DNA from 2 places in the Superficieibacter sp. genome. Region 2 is predicted to be linked to the other one. Evidence: predicted binding sites of a transcription regulator. Region 2 holds the regulator's gene; the other holds the start of a gene.
What was found. Region 2 encodes Fur, which represses iron uptake genes when iron is present. Its sites were predicted from a motif close to ATAATAATGAGAACNACTATCAA; they were not measured.
Positions count from the first base shown of each region.

Region 1: the regulator Fur is predicted to act here: its motif matches at 3,252-3,274, upstream of RT197_RS12885 (Nramp family divalent metal transporter).

Region 1 is NZ_DAMAPU010000005.1:345,337-356,147, reverse strand. It holds gene gltX (glutamate--tRNA ligase) at 1-400, shown strand, start outside; gene RT197_RS12910 (YfeC-like transcriptional regulator) at 454-843, opposite strand; gene RT197_RS12905 (YfeC-like transcriptional regulator) at 836-1,207, opposite strand; tRNA gene RT197_RS12900 (tRNA-Ala) at 1,426-1,501, shown strand; tRNA gene RT197_RS12895 (tRNA-Ala) at 1,541-1,616, shown strand; gene RT197_RS12890 (NupC/NupG family nucleoside CNT transporter) at 1,762-2,964, opposite strand; gene RT197_RS12885 (Nramp family divalent metal transporter) at 3,315-4,556, shown strand; gene RT197_RS12880 (DUF2502 domain-containing protein) at 4,594-4,935, opposite strand; gene mgrA (L-glyceraldehyde 3-phosphate reductase) at 5,061-6,059, opposite strand; gene RT197_RS12870 (ion channel protein) at 6,151-7,386, opposite strand; gene glk (glucokinase) at 7,591-8,556, shown strand; gene RT197_RS12860 (LytTR family DNA-binding domain-containing protein) at 8,585-9,316, opposite strand; gene RT197_RS12855 (sensor histidine kinase) at 9,329-10,811, opposite strand, start outside.
Region 2 is NZ_DAMAPU010000004.1:51,629-62,439, forward strand. It holds gene RT197_RS09340 (hypothetical protein) at 1-284, shown strand, start outside; partial or broken gene RT197_RS21990 (IS1 family transposase) at 774-906, shown strand; gene pgm (phosphoglucomutase (alpha-D-glucose-1,6-bisphosphate-dependent)) at 1,045-2,685, opposite strand; gene seqA (replication initiation negative regulator SeqA) at 2,710-3,252, opposite strand; gene ybfF (esterase) at 3,434-4,204, shown strand; gene ybfE (LexA regulated protein) at 4,335-4,628, shown strand; gene fldA (flavodoxin FldA) at 4,779-5,309, shown strand; gene fur (ferric iron uptake transcriptional regulator) at 5,599-6,051, shown strand; gene chiP (chitoporin ChiP) at 6,100-7,506, opposite strand; gene glnS (glutamine--tRNA ligase) at 7,907-9,571, opposite strand; gene nagE (PTS N-acetyl glucosamine transporter subunit IIABC) at 9,732-10,811, opposite strand, start outside.

The sequences.
Region 1 (10,811 bases), on a different contig from region 2:
GCTTGCTGAACTGGTTACTTTGCTGGGCGATCGTTGCAAAACGCTGAAAGAAATGGCGGCAACCTGCCGCTACTTCTATGAAGATTTTGCGGAGTTTGATGCTGACGCGGCGAAAAAACATCTGCGTCCGGTAGCGCGTCAGCCGCTGGAGGTCGTACGCGACAAACTTTCCTCACTGGCAGACTGGACCGCAGAAAACGTTCACCACGCGATTCAGGCGACGGCGGACGAGCTGGAAGTCGGGATGGGCAAAGTCGGTATGCCGCTGCGTGTGGCGGTGACGGGAGCAGGGCAGTCTCCGGCGCTGGACGTCACGGTACATGCGATTGGTAAAACGCGCAGCATTGAGCGCATCAATAAAGCGCTGGCGTTTATTACCGAGCGCGAAAACCAGCAGTAATACCGTCAGTCACGCTTACGGCAGGCCTGACCTGTCGTAAGCGTCAATCAGGTTTACCCCTCGCCAATACCCAGACGATCCACAAAGCCACGAATACCTTCCCGCGCTAAAAAGATCGCCAGTTGCTGTTGTTCAGCCAGCGTCATATTTTGCAGGATATGGTAAATCTGGCCTAAGGGGCTTTCAGTCTCGGCTGTGCCGTATTCCATCGCCGGTTCGTGAGCCTGTAACGGGATGCTGAGAGTACGCAGTGCCGGTGCATTGGTTAAAAAGTCGCGTACCGAATGGTCGATATGAATCAACCGCGCACGTCCACCTTTAACGCCGGGTATTTTCTCGGTACGCCAGCCCTGCTCGCGTATCCACCGGTTAATGGTTTGTTTGGTAACGTCGAGACAAGCGGCTAATTCTTCCGTTGTCATTTTAGGTTTTAATTTAATCATGATGGTTTTGACTACGGATCCCAAGGCGTTCCAGCAAGCCGGTGATCCCTTCGCGTAGTAAAAGAGAAGTGAGTTGTTTTTGTTCGGAGTCGGTCATTTCATTGGCCAGCGAAAGTAGCAGGGCATCAAACGACGTATCATTAACTGCGGTAGCGTAACTGGCGGGAATGTCGCAAACCCGGCGGGCACTGTAGATAAATTCCCGTACCTGCGCATCAACATGTACCACCCGCGCCTTTCCTCCCTGTACGCCTGGTTTCGGGGACGTTTCCCAGCCCTCCTTGCGTACCCATTTATTAATCGTCTGGCGACTGTATCCGGTGAGATGTGCAATTTCATCCGGCGTCATCCGTTCCTTGATCATACTATTTCCTGAATAGTCGTGTGGAATTAGTGGTTCATGTTATACCATCATTTTACAAGAAATCGTGACAAGATTAACGCCTTGCTGCGAGGCAACTCGCAACATCACAGGTTTGCGTGCTTTTTCAGCAATCGATAGAAGGAAATAGATTTTGCCGTTGACACTGAGGAAGGGAATTCATATTATGCCGCCCGTCAACTCGACAAGCTTTACGTAACGGGGCTATAGCTCAGCTGGGAGAGCGCTTGCATGGCATGCAAGAGGTCAGCGGTTCGATCCCGCTTAGCTCCACCAAATCCTGCTCCCATCAGGTTTGGTACGTAAAGATGATGTGGGGCTATAGCTCAGCTGGGAGAGCGCTTGCATGGCATGCAAGAGGTCAGCGGTTCGATCCCGCTTAGCTCCACCAAAATTCAGACCCTCGCTTAACGCGGGGGTTTTTTATTTCCAGCATTCTCTTTTCGACGTGGCATGATTGCCACGCTTTTCGTTTATCCGGCGATCGACAGGCGTAAAAAAGCCGGGATGAAATCCCGGCTTTCAGAGAGGAGCGGTTACAGTACCAGCGCGGCGATAGACGCGGACAGCACGCTCACCAGCGTAGAGCCGTACACCAGCTTCAGACCAAAGCGGGAAACCACGTTGCCCTGTTCTTCATTCAGGCCTTTAATCGCACCCGCGATAATCCCGATAGAAGAGAAGTTAGCAAAAGACACCAGGAACACGGAAATGATGCCGACGGAACGCGGAGAAAGCGACGCGGCCACTTTTTGCAGATCCAGCATTGCCACGAATTCGTTAGACACCAGTTTGGTTGCCATGATACTGCCTACCTGCAACGCTTCATGAGCAGGCACACCCATCACCCATGCAACCGGGTAGAAGATATAGCCCAGAATTTCCTGGAACGAGATGCTGTGACCAAAGAAGCCGGTTACCGTAGAGAACAGGGCGTTCAGCGCGGCAATCAGAGCGATAAAACCGATCAGCATGGCGGCAACGATAATCGCCACTTTGAAACCAGCCAGAATGTACTCACCCAGCATTTCAAAGAAGCTCTGGCCTTCGTGCAGATTCGACATCTGAATGTTTTCTTCGCTGGCATCAACGCGGTACGGGTTGATCAGCGACAGCACGATAAAGGTACTGAACATGTTCAGCACCAGCGCGGCGACAACATACTTAGGTTCAAGCATGGTCATGTATGCGCCAACGATGGACATGGAAACTGTAGACATCGCCGTGGCCGCCATCGTATACATGCGGTTGCGCGACATCTTGCCGAGAATATCTTTATACGCGATAAAGTTCTCTGACTGCCCCAGGATCAGCGAGCTGACGGCGTTGAAGGATTCCAGCTTACCCATGCCATTGATTTTAGACAGAACAAAACCAATCGCCCGGATCACTACCGGCAGCACGCGAATATGCTGGAGAATACCGATTAGTGCGGAGATGAACACGATAGGGCACAGCACTTTCAGGAAGAAGAATGCCAGGCCTTCATCATTCATTTTACCGAAGACAAAGTTGGTGCCTTCGTTCGCAAAGCCAAGCAGCTTTTCGAACATTTCGGAGAAGCCTTGTACGAAGCCGAGGCCGATATTTGAGTTCAGGAAGAACCAGGCCAGCAAAACTTCAATTACAAGCAGTTGAACGACATAACGAATACGAATTTTTTTACGGTCGCTGCTGACCAGCAGAGCGAGCAACGCAACAACGACTAACGCCAGGATAAAGTGCAGAACGGCGGACATATTTGCTCCGAATATGAGGCAGGTTTAGTTTTCGTGCACATTCTATGTAACAACACTAAAGAAAACGAGATCAAACGCGCATTATAGTAAGTTCCTGTGAGCTATCTCAAAAATAGTGATCTACCAGACATTTTAATTATGTCGGGTAAAATAGTGAAAAGTTGCGTCAATGTACTACTCTGTTAACATCGTCTCCATATTGAAAACAAATAATGCCTCCACCAGGCATCCAGCCCGTCTATCGTTCACATCTATCAGAGAAATCAATTTTACATTTCTTAATGATCTTGATAATCATTCTCATTTTGATAGCATGAAACATAGCAAAGGCTATATTTAAGAGGCAGAGAATGAGCAACAGTCGCGTTGATAGCAGTACCGGCAGGGCAGCGCGTAAGCTGAGGCTGGCGTTAATGGGACCGGCATTCATTGCTGCCATTGGTTATATCGATCCGGGCAACTTTGCCACTAATATTCAGGCCGGGGCGAGTTTCGGCTATCAGCTACTGTGGGTGGTGGTCTGGGCGAACCTGATGGCGATGCTGATTCAGGTGCTGTCCGCTAAACTCGGCATTGCTACCGGTAAAAACCTCGCAGAACAAATCCGCGACCATTATCCGCGCCCGCTAGTCTGGTTTTACTGGGTGCAGGCAGAAATCATCGCAATGGCGACCGATTTAGCGGAATTTATTGGCGCGGCGATAGGTTTTAAAATGCTGCTCGGCGTGTCCCTTCTTCAGGGCGCGGTGCTGACCGGGATTGCCACCTTTCTGATCCTGATGCTTCAGCGACGCGGGCAAAAACCGCTGGAAGTGGTGATCGGCGGGCTGCTGCTGTTTGTTGCCGCCGCTTATATTGTCGAACTTATTTTTTCTCAGCCGGAACTGGCGGCGCTGTCGAAGGGGATGATTATTCCTTCTTTGCCGGGAACGGACGCGGTATTTTTAGCCGCTGGCGTGCTGGGCGCGACGATTATGCCTCACGTTATTTATCTGCACTCTTCGCTGACCCAGAATCAACATGCGGGGACGCGCAAAGAGCGCTACTCAGCCACGCGCTGGGACGTGGCGTTTGCCATGACCATTGCCGGTTTTGTCAATCTGGCGATGATGGCGACTGCCGCCGCCGCATTCCATTTTAATGGTCACACTGGCATTGCCGATCTGGAACAAGCGTATCTGACCCTTGAACCCCTGCTGAGCCATGCGGCGGCAACGGTCTTCGGTCTGAGTCTGGTGGCGGCTGGATTGTCATCAACCGTCGTTGGCACCCTGGCAGGGCAGGTAGTCATGCAGGGCTTCATCCGTTTTCATATTCCGCTGTGGGTGCGCCGGACGGTAACGATGCTGCCTTCGTTTATCGTGATTATGATGGGGCTGGACCCAACCCGCATTCTGGTGATGAGCCAGGTCCTGCTGAGCTTTGGTATTGCGCTGGCGCTGGTGCCGCTACTGATATTCACCAGCAACCGCGCGCTGATGGGCGAACTGGTTAACAGCCCGCTGATTAAGCGTACCGGCTGGACCATTGTCGTGCTGGTGGTGGTGCTGAATGGCTGGCTGCTGGTAGGGACATTAGTTGATTTAGTCTGATAAAACGCCGTGGCCTGATGCAGACCACGGCGTTTTTTTAATGATGATGCCCGTGATGACCGCGTCCGCGTCCCGGAGGTCCACGACGGTCATTGCGATCGTGCCAGCCTTCGCGGTAGCCGCGTTCATAAGCCCGGCGGTCGTCCCATCCACGATGGCGGGGCGGTTCATGTCGCCACCAGCGATTCTGCCGCCACTCGTAGTTACGGTGCCAGTAATCCCGATCGCGCCAGTGTCCGCCGTCCCAGTAGTTACCGCCGCGATCGCGATCGCCGATTTGTAACTTCACGGATGGCAGCAGAGTTATTTCCTCCGCGCTGGCTAAGGTGGGGATGGCTGCGGCAGCTAATACCGCCGCCAGAATAAGCGACCTGAGCATAGTTTTCTCCTTCACGGTCGGGGCCACTGTCGGCCTGTTAACCAAATATTACGGGGCGGTAAAGCCCCGTAGCATCCGATTAACTCCTAAATCACGTGCAGGCGCATTTTTTGTTAAAAAAGATGTCAGTCGATGCTGTTGAGCAACGCGTCAATCGTGGCACATTCCTGTTCGCTGAAGTGACGGTTTTGCAGCATCCCGACCGCATCATCAAGCTGCGCGGTTTTGCTGGCACCGATTAACACGGAAGTCACCCGGTCGCCGCGTAAGACCCAGGCGAGCGCCATTTGCGAGAGCTTCTGCCCACGCTTTTCCGCCAGCGCGTTAAGCTGACGGATAATATCCACCTTAGCCTCGGTAATTTGCTCCGGGTTCAGGAAACGACTGCCGCTGGCGGCACGGGAATCTGGTGGAATGCCGTTCAGATAGCGATCGGTCAGCAGCCCGCCTGCCAGCGGTGAAAACGCAATACTGCCTACCCCTTTCTCCTGAAGTACATCCAGCAGGCCGCCCTCAACCCAGCCCTCAAACATCGAATATTTTGGCTGGTGGATCAGACACGGCGTGCCAAGGTCGTCCAGGATCTCAATGGCCTGACGTGCCAGATCCGCCGGATAGTTGGAAAGCCCGACATACAGCGCTTTGCCCTGTCGCACGAGGTGATCCAGCGCGCGCATGGTTTCGACAAGCGGTGTTTCCGGGTCAGGACGATGGTGATAAAAAATATCGACGTACTCAAGACCCATCCGTTTCAGGCTTTGATCGAGACTTGATATCAGATATTTACGCGATCCCCAGTCACCATACGGGCCATCCCACATGGTATAGCCTGCTTTTGAGGAGATGATCAGTTCGTCGCGATACGGCAGAAAATCTTCGCGAAGAATGCGGCCAAAGTTGCTTTCTGCCGAGCCGGGAGGCGGCCCATAGTTGTTGGCGAGATCAAAATGGGTAATGCCCAGGTCGAATGCGTGTTGCAGAAGCTGGCGGCTTTTTTCCACCAGCGTCGCATCGCCAAAGTTATGCCATAACCCTAACGACACCGCCGGAAGTTTCAGCCCGCTCTGACCACAGCGACGATATTCCATCGTCTGGTAGCGGGCGGGATCTGCCTGGTAAACCATGCTGTTATCCTCTGTAATCAACGAATGTATGCGTTTACACAGTACAGGGTTTTTGGCGTAATTACTCGCTGACGCTCACAAAATCAGAACCTTAGTCTTTCCTGCGCGGAGCCATCAGCATGGGCTTACCGGCGAGCAGCAGCCATGCCGGTAACATCACAATACACAGCAGGGGCAGCAGCGTGGTATCCGGCACTACCACCGCCGCCATAAACAGGCTCAGCCAGCCATCGCGGGTCACTACCAGCATCAGGCCGAGGATCGCGCAGGAGACGGTAATAGCCGCAGGAACCGCATCCACATGGGCGTGCAGCCCCAGCCCCAGCGCCACCGCTACAAATACCGCCGGGTAGATGCGCCCGCCGCGAAAGCCGCTGGCGGCGGCTATGACCAGCGCGATCAGTTTAATCAGGGCGATGAGCAGAAAATCGGAGGCGCTCAGCGTCTGGCTGAAGCCCAGTTGCTGCATTTCCTGTAGCCCGTTAAACAGGGTGATATGACCGCCGATCGCCCCAACAATGCCGAGAGCGAAACCGCCAACACCGAGGATCAGCACCGGATGCTTAAGCCGGTGCATCAGCGCGTGGAGGCGCGGTAAACACCATACCGCCACCATCCCGACCGCCACCGAAAGCGCCACGACGACCATACCGCTAAAAACGTCTACCAGCCGCATCCGGGTATAGTGCGGGATCGCCAGCGAAAAATCAGGCTGAAAGAGCAGGCTGGTGGTGAGCGAACCGGCTGCGGCGGCAATCAACGGCGCAAAAAGACGGTCCCACAGTGGGACGTCGCTGCTGCCGCTTAACGTCTGGGAGAAAATCAGCGCCGCCGCAATCGGCGTACCAAACAGCGCGCCAATAGTGCCTGCGGCGGCGAGGATGGTCCATTCCAGTGCGCTGACGCGGGGGAAAAAACGTGCGCCCACGGTCACGGCCAGCGCGACGTTAACCGCCATCACCGGATGCTCCGGTCCGAGGCTCACGCCGCCCGCCAGACCGAGAATTAAGGCGAGAACCAGTCCCGGAAGCGCTACCGGGTGCACCGGCGTACCGATAAGCGGCTCCGTGGCCGGGTCAGGCCCGCCGTGGCCTGCGCTATACTTGATCAGCAACCCTACTGCGATCCCGGTCAGAGTCAGCACCAGCACAATCCACAGCGGGGAATCCAGCGCCACGCCCAGACGTGCAGGGAGACGGGTCCATAATGCGAACTGCAATCCGGCGGCAATTTTCATCACCACAATCAGGATCACGCTGGACGCAATGCCGATACACAGAGCCGGTAATGACAGTATCAACAGAGTTCTGGCTCGCGGATGGAGCATGATGATTTCCTTTTAGCTGAATGATGTGCATCACGTTGCCGACGTTTTAGAAGGCGTTAGTGCAAATGGTGCTGAAACGTTAAAGTTATTATGTGACACAGATCTATAATCCGTGGGCACTTACACTCTGGGCTTGTTGTCAGGACGCCATGAATTTACAGTGTGCCAAAAGATTTATTCTGACTTTAGCGGAGCAGTAAAAGAATGACAAAGTATGCTTTAGTGGGGGACGTGGGAGGCACTAACGCGCGCTTAGCGTTATGCGATGTTGCCACCGGCGAAATTTCTCAGGCGAAAACCTATTCGGGGCTGGATTACCCCAGCCTCGAAGCTGTGGTCAGCGTCTACCTGAAGGAACACAACGTTGAGGTCGAGGATGGCTGTATTGCCATTGCCTGCCCGATTACCGGTGACTGGGTAGCGATGACTAACCACACCTGGGCGTTCTCGATTGCCGAAATGCAAAAAAATCTCGGCTTTGACCATCTGGAAATTATCAACGATTTTACTGCCGTTTCAATGGCGATCCCGATGCTCAAACCAGAGCACCTGATCCAGTTTGGCGGTGCAGCGCCGGTGGAAGGCAAACCGATCGCCGTTTACGGCGCAGGAACCGGACTGGGCGTGGCGCATCTGGTTCACGTCGATAAACGCTGGGTCAGCCTGCCGGGTGAGGGCGGCCACGTTGATTTTGCGCCAAACAGCGAAGAAGAAGCGATTATTCTCGAAGAGCTGCGTGCCGAACTGGGACATGTTTCCGCCGAGCGCGTGCTTTCCGGGCCGGGGCTGATTAACCTTTACCGGGCGATCGTTAAATCCGACGGCCGCCTGCCGGAGAACCTTCAGCCGAAAGACATCACCACTCGCGCGCTGGAAGATAGCTGCATCGACTGTCGTCGTGCGCTGTCCCTGTTCTGCGTGATCATGGGACGCTTCGGCGGCAACCTGGCGCTGACGCTTGGCACCTTTGGTGGCGTGTATATCGCAGGTGGCATCGTCCCGCGCTTCCTCGAGTTTTTCACCGCTTCGGGTTTTCGCGGCGGCTTTGAAGACAAAGGCCGCTTCAAGGCATACGTGCAGGATATCCCCGTTTATCTGATCGTCCACGACAACCCCGGCCTTCTGGGTTCCGGCGCGCACCTGCGCCAGACGCTGGGGCAGACCCTGTAAAAAACGCGCCCGGTCTGACCGGGCGTTTTTACAGGTGCATTAACTGGCGAAACTCTTTTACCCTGCTGCGGCTCACCGGTACTTCAAATTCCAGATCGCGCAGTCGCAGAATGTAAGTATTGTTAAACCACGGCTCAATTTCGCGGATTTTATTCAGATTGACGCAGTACGAGCGGTGACAGCGGAAAAAATGCGCCTGCGGCAGCTTGCTGCAAAATTCGGTAATATTCATCGGCATCACCCACGACTCCCGCTTCGTATAAACGAAAGTCATTTTTTCATGGGCTTCGGCATAATAAATATCGTTGATCGGCGTGACGTAAATCCGTTCATCCTTAATCAAATTAATGGTGTCGTTTTCACGGGCTACCGGGGCGCTGACGCCGGGACTGGCCTGCGATTGCCACGCGCTTTCCAGCTTTTGCAGCATCGTAATAATGCGCGATTCCTGGTAAGGCTTGAGGATGTAATCAAAGGCTTCCAGCTCAAACGCTTCGACCGCGTGCTCTTTCCACGCGGTGATAAACACGATAAACGGCTTATGCGCGAACTGACTGATATTCTGCGCCAGCAGAACGCCGTCCAGCGACGGAATATTAATATCCAGAAACAGGGCATCGACCTTGTTGTGCTGTAAAAACTTCAGCACGTCCAGCCCGTCGTCAAAAGTGCCGACGATCTCCATCTGGCTGTGCTCTTTTATGAGCCAGCTTAGCTCCTGCTGCGCCAGGATTTCGTCTTCAACAATTATGACTTTCATCGTTTTCTCCGGTCATTGCAGCAGCGTTACGGGCGCAGGCTGCGGCGTACGCTGGTTCGGCACATAAAACGTGATTTCGGTGCCCGGCTCCAGGCGGCGAATGTGCAGCCCTTCGCCATACAGGAGCTTCACCCGGTGGTGAACGTTCAGCAGGCCGATTTTATTTCCCGGCATTTCATTCGCTTCCACGCGCTCAATGACCTGCGGATCGATGCCGTGACCGGTGTCGCGCACGCTGATCCGCACCCGGTTACCGCACTCGGCAATACCGATCGTCACCACGCCTTTACCCTTACAGGGCTGAATGCCGTGAACAATCGCGTTCTCTACCAGCGGCTGGATCAGCAGGCTGGGGATCACGCAGCTGACTTCATCATCAATGTCATAAATGACCGTGAGCTTGTCGCCAAAGCGCGCCTGCTCAATGGCGATGTAATCTTTAATTTGATAAAGCTCTTTTTTGATGTCGATCTGCTCATCGTCGTTTAACTCAATGTTATAGCGCAGATAGCGGGAGAGATTGTAAATCAACTGGCGTGCGGTATCCGGATTCAGGCGAATCGACGACGAAATCGCGTTCAGCGCGTTAAACAGAAAATGGGGATTGATCTTACTTTGCAGCGCGCGCAGTTCTGCCTTATTTGCCATTTCCCGGAGCTGTTCGGCGCGGGACACTTCCAGTTGGGTTGAGATAATTTGCGACAGGCCAATCGCCATTTCCTGAAGAGAAGAGGTGATTTGATGGGCGTGGCAGTAGTAGATTTTCAGCGTGCCGGTGACGATGCCTTTTTCCCACAGCGGGATCACCAGCATGGAATGAATTTCCGGCGTGCGGTGCGCTTCATCATTGTTCTTAATGATGATTTTACCCGAATCGATGGCCTGCCGGGTGGTTGGGCTGATGGTGTCGTCGTTATCGCGGTAGTTGTCTTCGCCCACGCCGACGTAGGCCAACACACGTTCGTTGTTGGTGATGGCAACCGCATCGGCATTGATATCGCGGCGGATAATATTGCAGACCTGCCGCAGCGATTCGATGTTAACGTTGCGAAACAGCGGCAGCGTTTTGTTGGCGATATCCAGCGCCAGCTTAGCCTGCCGCGCGGCGCTGGCCTCTTTTTCACCTTCCACGCTGCGCACCAGCAGTACGATAAAGCCGATGCAGACGCTGCCGAGGATCATCGGGACACCGATTTTAGACACGATATCCAGCCCCAGTGCCAGCGTGGGTGCCCACAGCACCACGAGGATCATGGTCAGCGTTTCGCAGATCATTCCGCCGACAATGCCAACGCGCCAGTGTTGCGCTTTGGGGACTTTTTGATGAATTAACCCGGACAGTATTCCCGCGATAATGCTGGTAATAAAACAGGGAACGGCGGTGACGCCACCGATATCAATCAGGTAGCGATGGATCCCGGCGATAATGCCGGTAATGATCCCCACCCATGGCCCGAACAGAATGCCGCCGGACATCACGGCAATTACCCGCACG
Region 2 (10,811 bases):
ATTATTTAAAATATCAATATGCGGATGGTCCGGATGTTAAAGTGTACAGTTTCGAGCTGACCTCAGACGATGATAAAAAAATTAGAGATGCTATAGATGAGCAAGGGGGATGCTCGCCGCTTAATTGTGCGTTGTGTTCTAGCAGTGTTTTAAATGGCATCGGCCCTTTTAAAAAATTAGGATCAATCAGAACACCTTGGGGGATGGGGGATGCCATGAATGAGCTTCTATACCCCAGGCCTAAGGATCCGTTTGGTTCACTTTTCATATCTCCAGTATACTAACGGATAGATGTTATGAGAGTAATAAAGTTGTTATTGCTGGGCTGCTCGATAATTATTCATTTTGTTATTGCAAAAGATCATGTGTTTAAAATATTCAATCAATATACTTATTACATTTTGTTTGTTTTCTACATTTTGATAGCGCTCGGTTTTTTATTGTGCTTTACAAAATATTTTGCTGTTGATATGATCACTTGCATCATAACCCCTTATATTTCCTCTGCGATAAGCTTCTTCTTTTTGACCATGTTAATATCACCTCACTTTATGATGAATAATTTATGGTCAAGTATTGTAGTAGCAATGATATTACCATATTTTGCATTGTATTCTTGGATTTTATCAATATCATTAGTGATAGTGCGAAGTGGGATATATTATTTATCTAAAATTATTAAAGTCCTCTGATATAGAAGAGCGGGCAAACAGGGTCATGTATTCAATCCGGTGATATCAGGTAAAATACCTGCTTTTAGCGAAGGAATTCTGATGACTAAGGTCGATGTGAAATGTCCTTTTTGCCAGCAAACAGGCCCGGTGAAAAAACATGGGCAGGGAAGCTCCTGCCATCAACGTTATCGCTGTCAGACATGCTGTCGAAGGTTTGAACTTGAATATGATGATCGATTATACCCGAATTGTGAGAAACGGGTGGTTTTTGCGCTGTTTGATGCAGCCGTCAGGCAGAATTCGTCTTGATCCCACATTACAGACAGCAAAACGCCTCCCGCAGGAGGCGTTAATAAAGAAGGTCGCCGGATCAGGCGTTCTTCAGGACTTCACTGACGATTTCTACCGCTTCTTTCTCAATCAGCTTGCGGTGTTCTTCGCCGAGGAAGCTTTCACAGTAAATTTTATAGGCGTCTTCGGTACCGGACGGACGCGCCGCAAACCAGCCGTTGTCGGTCATCACTTTCAGACCGCCGATAGATGCGCCGTTACCCGGTGCGGTGGTCAGACGCGCGGTGATTGGATCGCCCGCCAGCGTGTCGGCGCTGACCATTTCCGGCGAGAGCTTAGACAGCGCGGCTTTCTGCGCGGAAGTCGCGCTGGCCCCCAGGCGGTTGTAGCTCGGTGCACCGAAGCGTTCTGCCAGCTCATCATAATGCTGCTGCGGGTTTTTCCCGGTGACGGCGGTAATTTCAGCCGCCAGCAGGCACATAATGATGCCGTCTTTGTCCGTGGACCACGGCGTGCCGTCGAAACGCAGGAAGGAAGCGCCCGCGCTCTCTTCGCCGCCGAAGCCAAAGCTGCCGTCGAACAAGCCATCCACAAACCATTTAAAGCCGACCGGCACTTCTACCAGCTTACGACCCAGATCGTTCACCACACGGTCAATCATCGCTGAAGACACCAGCGTTTTACCCACGGCAACGTCTTTGCCCCACTGCGGGCGGTGCTGGAACAGGTAGTTGATCGCAACCGCGAGATAATGGTTCGGGTTCATCAGTCCTGCCGGAGTGACGATACCGTGACGGTCGTAATCCGGGTCGTTCGCAAAGGCCAGATCGAATTTGTCGCGCAGCGCCAGCAGCCCCGCCATCGCTGATTCAGAGGAGCAGTCCATACGGATCACGCCGTCTTTATCCAGATGCATAAAGCGGAAAGTCTGATCGACCTGATCGTTAACGATAGTCAGGTTCAGCGTGTAGTGCTCGGCAATGCGTTTCCAGTATTCGATACCGGAGCCGCCGAGAGGATCGACGCCCAGCGTCAGGCCCGCTTTCTGGATCGCCGCCATATCGACGATCTCCGCCAGCCCTTCGATAAACGGCTGTACCAGATCCCGCTCTTTCACGTGACCGGAAGCCATCGCGGCATCAAGCGTAATACGCTTCACGCCGTTCAGGCCATCTGCCAGCAGCGCGTTGGCGCGATCTTCCACGACTTTAGTGACGTTGGTATCGGCCGGGCCACCGTTAGGCGGGTTGTATTTAATGCCGCCATCTTCCGGCGGGTTGTGCGACGGCGTAATGACGATGCCGTCAGCCTGCGCGCCGCCGTTTTTGTTGTGGACCAGGATAGCGTTCGATACTGCAGGCGTTGGCGTAAAGCCGTTATTCTGCTGAACGATCACATCGACGCCGTTTGCCGCCAGCACTTCAAGAACCGAGATAAATGCCGGTTCAGACAGCGCGTGGGTGTCTTTGCCGACATAGCAAGGACCGGTGATACCGTTTTTGGCGCGCTCTTCCGCGATGGCCTGGGCAATCGCCAGAATGTGCGGTTCGTTAAAGCTGTGACGTGCCGCGCTGCCACGATGGCCGGAAGTACCAAACTTTACTGCATGCTCCGGGTTGCCTGCTTCCGGCTTCAGTACATAGTACTGCGCGGTAAGCTGGGCGACGTTGATCAAATCACTCTGTTGTGCGGGTTGGCCCGCACGATTGTGAACTGCCATTGCCTGGTCCTTCTGATGCAAGGGTTAAATAGTGCCGCAAACCTTCTCTGTCAGTTCCGCCGGGAACTGCATGGATTGCATGATATGTTCAATCATGCCGCATTTACGACCTGTATTGGTATTGGTAATCACCCAATAGGGGGTGCCCGGCACCTGTTTCGGTTTAGTCTGATTACCGCTTTGCAGCAACGTCTGCTCGTCGGAGGCGAAATAAACGCGGGTCCGACCGTGCAGGGATTCAGTGGCTTCGGCGAATGCGTTGCTGTCCAGTGAATAGAGTGTAGACAGCACCAGCATAAAACGATTCACCGCTTTGCGTTGCTCTGCATATTCGTCAGATAACAGCAGTTCACGCATTGCGCGAACGTTATCTTTAGGAGAGTTAACCGGTTTTTTCTCCACCACTGGCGCGGGGGAAGTGACCTCTTTATTCACCGGTGTGGCAGGCTGTGATGCGGCGGAAAACTTCAGTATGCGCCGTAAAATGTCGGATGCGCTCTCACCAATGTGCTGCGTGTGGCTGGCAATATAGCGATAGAGTTCATCATCAACTTCGATCGTTTTCATCTTTATCCAGTACGATAATTAAGAGTACAAGTTATTGAGATTATAAGGTCAAATCTCAACTGCGGATAGCGTCAGGCCAGGATGACCGCAAAAGTCAGGAAACTTCTGAACGCTTGCAGCCGGGCGGCAGAATGTTCACCATGATACCCTAACCTGCCAGAGCGAAAAAAAGATCTTTACCATGAAATTAAACACTCGCACGCTATCTGCACAAAATTCGACTACCTCTTCACCGGTGGTTCTGGTTCACGGCCTGTTTGGTAGCCTGGATAATCTCGGCATTCTCGCCCGCGATCTGGTGAGCGACTATGACGTCGTTCAGGTCGATATGCGCAACCACGGCCTTTCCCCGCGTTCGCCTGAAATGAACTATCCGGCGATGGCGCAAGATCTGCTTGATACGCTCGACGACTTATCTATTGATAAAGCCACCTTTATTGGTCACTCGATGGGCGGCAAAGCGGTAATGGCGCTGACCGCGCTGGCAAAAGATCGCATTGACGGCCTGGTGGCGCTGGATATCGCCCCGGTCAATTATGCGGTCCGCCGCCATGATGAAATCTTTGCCGCCATTAACGCCGTCACCGCTGCCGCCAGCACCACGCGCCAGCAGGCCGCGACGGTCATGCGCGACATTATTGCTGAAGAAGGCGTGATCCAGTTTTTACTGAAATCGTTCGTTGACGGCGAATGGCGCTTTAACGTGCCGGTACTGTGGGAGCAATATCCACATATCGTCGGCTGGGAAACGGTTCCGGCGTGGGATCGCCCGGCGCTGTTCGTTCCCGGCGGTAATTCGCCATACGTCACCGCTGAATACCGCGATGCGCTGCTGGCGCAATTCCCGCAGGCCAAAGCGCACGTCATTGCCGGAGCCGGTCATTGGGTGCACGCTGAAAAACCGGACGCGGTGCTGCGGGCCATCCGCCGCTATCTGAACGAGCAGCAGTGATTAAAAATCCAACGTCCGTACGCCAGATTGCTTGCGGACGTTGGCGTGCCTGCTGCACTGATGTATGATGGCGCGCTACTCAACCGGGCAAAGGCCCGGCTGCTCGTTTCCCCCGAAGTCACTCTGAATCATGGCAAAAGAACAAACGGACCGTACGACAATAGATCTGTTCGCGAATGAGCGTCGCCCGGGAAGACCCAAAACCAGTCCCCTCTCGCGTGACGAACAGTTGCGCATCAATAAGCGTAATCAGCTTAAGCGTGACAAAGTGCGCGGCCTGAAGCGGGTTGAGTTAAAACTTAACGCCGATGCCGTGGATGCGCTGAACGAACTGGCGGAAGCCCGTGAAATCAGCCGCAGTGAACTGATCGAAGAAATGTTGCTCCTTCAGCTTGCGCATCTGCGCGGGCAGGATATTGTCTGAAAAGTCGTCCAGAATCCCCTTTCATGTAGCAGAGAGTGCAGTCGGACGCGATTGCTATTTCCGGGTACTTCTCTGTTCTGCTATGATTGCCTTTATCCGTGTGCAATCCGCCACCACCATATCAATAAGTATCAAGAGGTTATTTCACTCATGGCAATCACAGGCATCTTTTTCGGCAGCGATACAGGCAACACTGAAAATATCGCGAAGATGATTCAAAAGCAGTTGGGTAAGGACGTTGCCGATGTGCATGACATTGCCAAAAGCAGCAAAGAAGACCTTGCCGGTTACGACATTCTGCTGCTGGGCATCCCGACCTGGTACTATGGTGAAGCACAGTGTGACTGGGATGACTTCTTCCCGACGCTGGAAGAGGTAGACTTCAACGGTAAGCTGGTAGCGCTGTTTGGTTGCGGCGATCAGGAAGACTACGCGGAATACTTCTGCGACGCGTTAGGCACCATCCGCGATATCATCGAACCGCGCGGCGCGACCATCGTCGGTCACTGGCCGACCGCTGGCTACCATTTTGAAGCATCGAAAGGTCTTGTCGATGACGACCACTTTGTGGGCCTGGCGATTGACGAAGACCGCCAGCCAGAACTGACTGCTGAACGCGTAGAGCAGTGGGTAAAACAGATTTCTGAAGAATTGCACCTGAAAGACATCATCAACGCCTGATGATTAAAGGCGCAGCGGCGGCTGCGCCTTGTTAATAGTTTTAAGCAATCAAAATAATTGCTACATTTTTTTAACTTTTCAGTACATACCTGTACAATAGCCACTGATTTAACGAGGTCAGTGCGCCACTTTGCAGGCCGTGCCTCGTTTTAAACGCTAACTTTGTCTGATACTTGCAGTTTTCAATCAGGCATCGCAGTTCTATAATGAGAGGCGTTACGACAGTTGCACTCTCTGTAAATACTTCCTTGCCAGGAAGTGAATCTTATAGCAACAGGACAGATTCCGCATGACTGACAACAATACCGCATTAAAGAAGGCAGGCCTGAAAGTCACGCTTCCCCGGTTAAAAATTCTGGAAGTGCTTCAGGAGCCTGACAACCATCACGTCAGTGCGGAAGATTTATACAAACGCCTCATTGACATGGGCGAAGAGATTGGCCTGGCCACCGTCTACCGGGTACTGAACCAGTTTGACGATGCCGGCATTGTGACTCGCCATAATTTCGAAGGCGGCAAATCCGTTTTTGAACTGACCCAGCAGCATCACCACGATCACCTGATCTGCCTCGACTGCGGCAAGGTTATCGAATTCAGCGATGATTCTATTGAATCCCGCCAGCGTGAGATTGCTTCGAAACACGGCATCCGTCTTACCAACCACAGCCTTTACCTGTACGGGCACTGTGCGGAAGGCGACTGTCGGGAAGATGACAACGCTCACGACGGCGTAAGCAAATAAACAAAAAACCAGCCATCCGGCTGGTTTTTTTATCATCACATCTGACGGTCAGAAGATGGTAAACGGGGCGATGACCATAAATTTGACGTCGCGCTCATCCTGGAAGATGTTGCCGTAGCCGCCGGAATAGCTCGGAATGTCAGAATGGTTGTCATACTCGGTAAAGTGCAGTTTGAACATCGTGCCTTTTGCCCGACCGTCCTGAAGGGTATAGACCGCATCCAGGCTGTACGAAGACTCTTCGATGCTTCTGTCTTTATCGTAGTAAGCGTCGGGGTTGCTCTGCCAGGTGGACGGTTTAGCATCCCAGGCATAGACATAAGACGCGCCTACCGCGAAGCCTGGCAGATCCCAGTTTTTCAGATCGTACATCGCGCCGAAGAACACCGCTTTTTCATCGTTGGCGTTAAAGTCAGAGCGGTTATCCCACCAGATATCAAGGCGACCGTTGGAAGACGCGTAAGTCGGCGTCATACGTTGCAGGAAGTAGCCCTGCTGACCGTCCGCTTTCACCCAGGTGCCTTCCAGACGTAAATCCACCACTTCCGCCACTTTATAACCGAAGGTCAGCGCCTGAAGCCACGCCGTGCCATCATAGAGATCGTTAATGGTATGGTCATCGGCTTTATCGCGCGTGCCGTAGAACTGATAGCTGGTGGTAAACGGATTGCCGCCCAGATCGATTTTATAGCTGGCTTTGGCAAAATACTGATCGATGTACCCTTCCGCCTGACCAAAGGCCGCTTCCAGCACAAAATTATTTTTGAAATCGTATTTTGCGCCCAGGGAGTGCAGGTAATCGACGTTGGTCTTCTGGTCGTTCTGGTAGAATTTGTCCATCTCCAGATGCCACGGCGATTTGTACTCGTTGGTCCACATATACGAGAAGCTCAGCGCGCCGGTTTCGCCGTAGTCAAAGTTTGCCCCCGCTTCTGCCCCCTGATAGGTGCCGGGCATAAAGCTCCAGTGTGGAGCCAGCAGCGTCTGACCGGTTGGCTGAATATAACCCGCCCGCGCCCAGGCCGGACCGTATTTGAATTTTGCCGCCGCTTTATACAGGCTTATCCCGCTTTTATCGCCAGACCAATTTTCGTCATAGGCTTTATTACTTTTAGAGAACGCTATTTCGTTCGGGTGAGCGCTGTCTCCGTTTTCGGCCATTTCAATGGCGGTAAAAGCGGCAACATCAACGCCGAACATATCGGCGATATAACCGGACTGGAAATCAAGATTGGCGTTCCAGGTGGAGTGCGAAAGGTTGGTTTTATATTTGTCTTCGTCGGTGACGTCTTTACGATCACGCTCACGTTGCCAGTAGTAGATCCCGCCAGTTAAGGTGGAATCGTCAATAAACCCTTCAGCTCTGGCCTGCGATGCGGCCATAAAACCAGACATTGCGGTGACACCGGCAATAGCCAGCGCCAGCGTACTACGTTTGCCACTGAACGTACGCATAAGTTCATCCTCTTTGACTTTAAAAACGCCGACTAACGCGGCGATAAAAAAATAAAATTACAAGGCAGCACGCTAAAAGTGGGCGGACTGATGGCATAAAGAGTATTTTTCGCGACGCGAATTATCAACACTTTTAGAAGGGTAAAATGCAGGATTATGACGAAGCGCACATAATTAAACGCATCTTGTAACATTTATATCAGCGCCGAAGAATACCGTGCTGACGAGGTATGCGCATGATTAGCCAATACATTAGTTTGAGGAATATATTATCGGTTATTAATATGATCGGGGAAGTCAATGAGAATTAATTCGCGCCGCGAATATAACTATGATTTTTTATGCAGGCAGGAAAGTAAAAACGCCGCAGCTGCGGCGTTTTAAAAGCAAGAGCGACAATTTATTCGCCGATTTTCGCCCAGGTATCACGCAGACCTACGGTGCGGTTAAACACCAGCTTCTCTGCCGTGGCATAGCGGCTGTCGAGGCAGAAATAGCCTTCGCGCTCGAACTGATAAGCCTTACCCGCCTGCGCATTTTTCAGACCCGGCTCGGCAAAGCCCTGTTTGATCACCAGCGATTCCGGGTTGAGGGTGGCGAGGAAATCGTCCGCTGCTCCAGGGTTAGGAATGCTGAACAGGCGGTCGTAGAGGCGAATTTCTACCGGCAGCGCGTGCGCGGCGCTGACCCAGTGAATAACGCCTTTCACTTTACGTCCGTCAGCCGGATCTTTGCTCAGGGTGTCAGCATCATAAGAACAGAAGATGGTGGTGATATTGCCTTCGGCATCTTTTTCCACCCGCTCTGCTTTGATGACATAAGCATTACGCAGACGCACCTCTTTGCCCAGCACCAGACGCTTGTACTGTTTGTTGGCTTCTTCGCGGAAATCCGCGCGATCGATCCAGATTTCGGCGCTAAACGGGACTTCACGGCTGCCCATTTCCGGTTTATTCGGGTGGTTTGGCATGGTGACCATTTCGCTTTCGCCCTGGTAGTTTTCGATCACCAGTTTTACCGGATCGATCACCGCCATTGCGCGCGGGGCATTTTCATTCAGATCTTCGCGGATGCAGGATTCCAGCGAGGCCATTTCAATGGTGTTGTCCTGCTTGGTCACGCCGATGCGCTTGCAGAATTCGCGAATTGACGCGGCGGTGTAACCCCGGCGACGCAGGCCGGAGATAGTCGGCATACGCGGGTCGTCCCAGCCTTCAACGTGCTTGTCAGTGACCAGCAGGTTCAGCTTGCGCTTGGACATCACGGTGTATTCCAGATTCAGGCGCGAGAATTCGTACTGGCGCGGATGAACCGGGATGGTGATGTTGTCCAGCACCCAGTCGTACAGGCGACGGTTGTCCTGGAACTCCAGCGTACACAGCGAATGAGTAATGCCTTCCAGCGCATCGCTGATGCAGTGGGTGAAGTCGTACATCGGGTAGATGCACCACTTGCTGCCGGTCTGATGGTGATCGGCAAACTTAATGCGGTAGATAACCGGATCGCGCATGACGATAAACGGCGAGGCCATGTCGATTTTAGCGCGCAGGCAGGCTTTACCTTCTTCAAAACCGCCGGTACGCATTTTCTCGAACAGCGCGAGGTTTTCTTCCACGCTGCGGTCGCGATACGGGCTGTTTTTGCCTGGCTCTTTCAGCGTGCCGCGATATTCACGGATTTCATCGGCAGACAGCTCGTCAACATACGCCAGACCTTTGTTGATCAGTTCAATCGCATACTGATGCAGCTGATCAAAATAGTTTGAGGAGTAGCGAATGTCGCCCGACCAGTGGAAACCTAGCCACTGCACGTCATTCTTGATCGACTCAACGTATTCGATGTCTTCTTTTGCCGGGTTGGTGTCATCAAAGCGCAGATTGCACTGGCCCTGATAATCCTGAGCGATGCCAAAGTTCAGGCAGATGGATTTTGCATGTCCAATGTGCAGGTAGCCATTCGGCTCCGGCGGAAAACGGGTATGAACGGTAGTGTGCTTACCACTGGTCAGATCTTCGTCAATAATCTGACGAATAAAGTTAGTCGGGCGGGCTTCAGCCTCACTCATCGCGGGTTCCTCAAAGCATAAACAACGTATAACGGCGTATGATCTTATAAGCAGGACGGGCTGACAACTATTAAATGGGTGACGGAGAAGAATTATGGCGAGGATGGCGGTAAAAAAAGCGGCGGAGGTTTCCCCCGCCGCTTTACGCTACTGTTAGCGGTTAGCCTCTGATTTCAAACAGTGGCGTTTGCCCGGCGACAACCTGACCCTGCGCTTTCAGCACCAGTTCAGCATAATCGTCGCTGTTGCTGCATACGACCGGGCTAATCATCGAACGCGCGTTCGCGTTGAGGAACTCGAGATCCAGTTCCAGTACCGGCTGGCCTGCGGTCACGGTTGCGCCCTCTTCCACCAGCCGCTTGAAGCCCTGACCATTCAGCGCCACGGTGTCGATGCCCATATGAACCACGATTTCCGCGCCGTTTTCTGTTTCCAGGCAGAAAGCGTGGTTGGTATTGAAGATCTTCACGATGGTGCCCGCAGCAGGTGCAACCACGATTTTATCCGTCGGTTTTACCGCCACGCCGTCGCCGACGGCTTTGCTGGCAAAAGCTTCATCCGGCACCTGCTCCAGCGCCACAATCTCACCGGTGATCGGCGAAACCAGTTCAGCAATCACGCGGGCATTGGCAACTGCCTGCGGTTTAACCGCTGCCACTGTTGCTGTCGGAGCGGCGGCGTCCGCTGCGGATGCCGCGACCGGACCACGTGCCACCACGCGTTTCATCGCATCACCGATCGATTCGGCTTTCGCCCCCACAATGACCTGGATGGTTTGTTTATTCAGTTTCACCACCCCGGACGCACCGAGGCGTTTACACATCGCATCGCTGACGCGGGCAGAATCGACCACGTTCAGACGCAGACGGGTAATGCAGGCATCGATGGCTTTCAGGTTATCCGTACCGCCAACCGCCGCAATGTAGTTGGTTGCCAGTTGGGTCAAGCCTTCTTCCGTGTTGCTGTTCGCTTCTTCTTTAACAATATTGACTTCTTCATCTTCACGACCCGGCGTTTTCAGGTTGAACATGCGGATCACCGCGCTGAACACCACGAAGTAGATAGCGAAGAAGATCAGCCCCATGACCATCAGCATCCAGACGTTGCTGCTGGCGGCGGGCAGGTTGTACATCAACGCATAGTCGATGGCACCCGCAGAGAAGGAGAAGCCCGCGTGAATATTCAGCGCGGTCGCCACAAACAGGCTGATCCCGGTTAACAGCGCGTGCAGGAGATACAG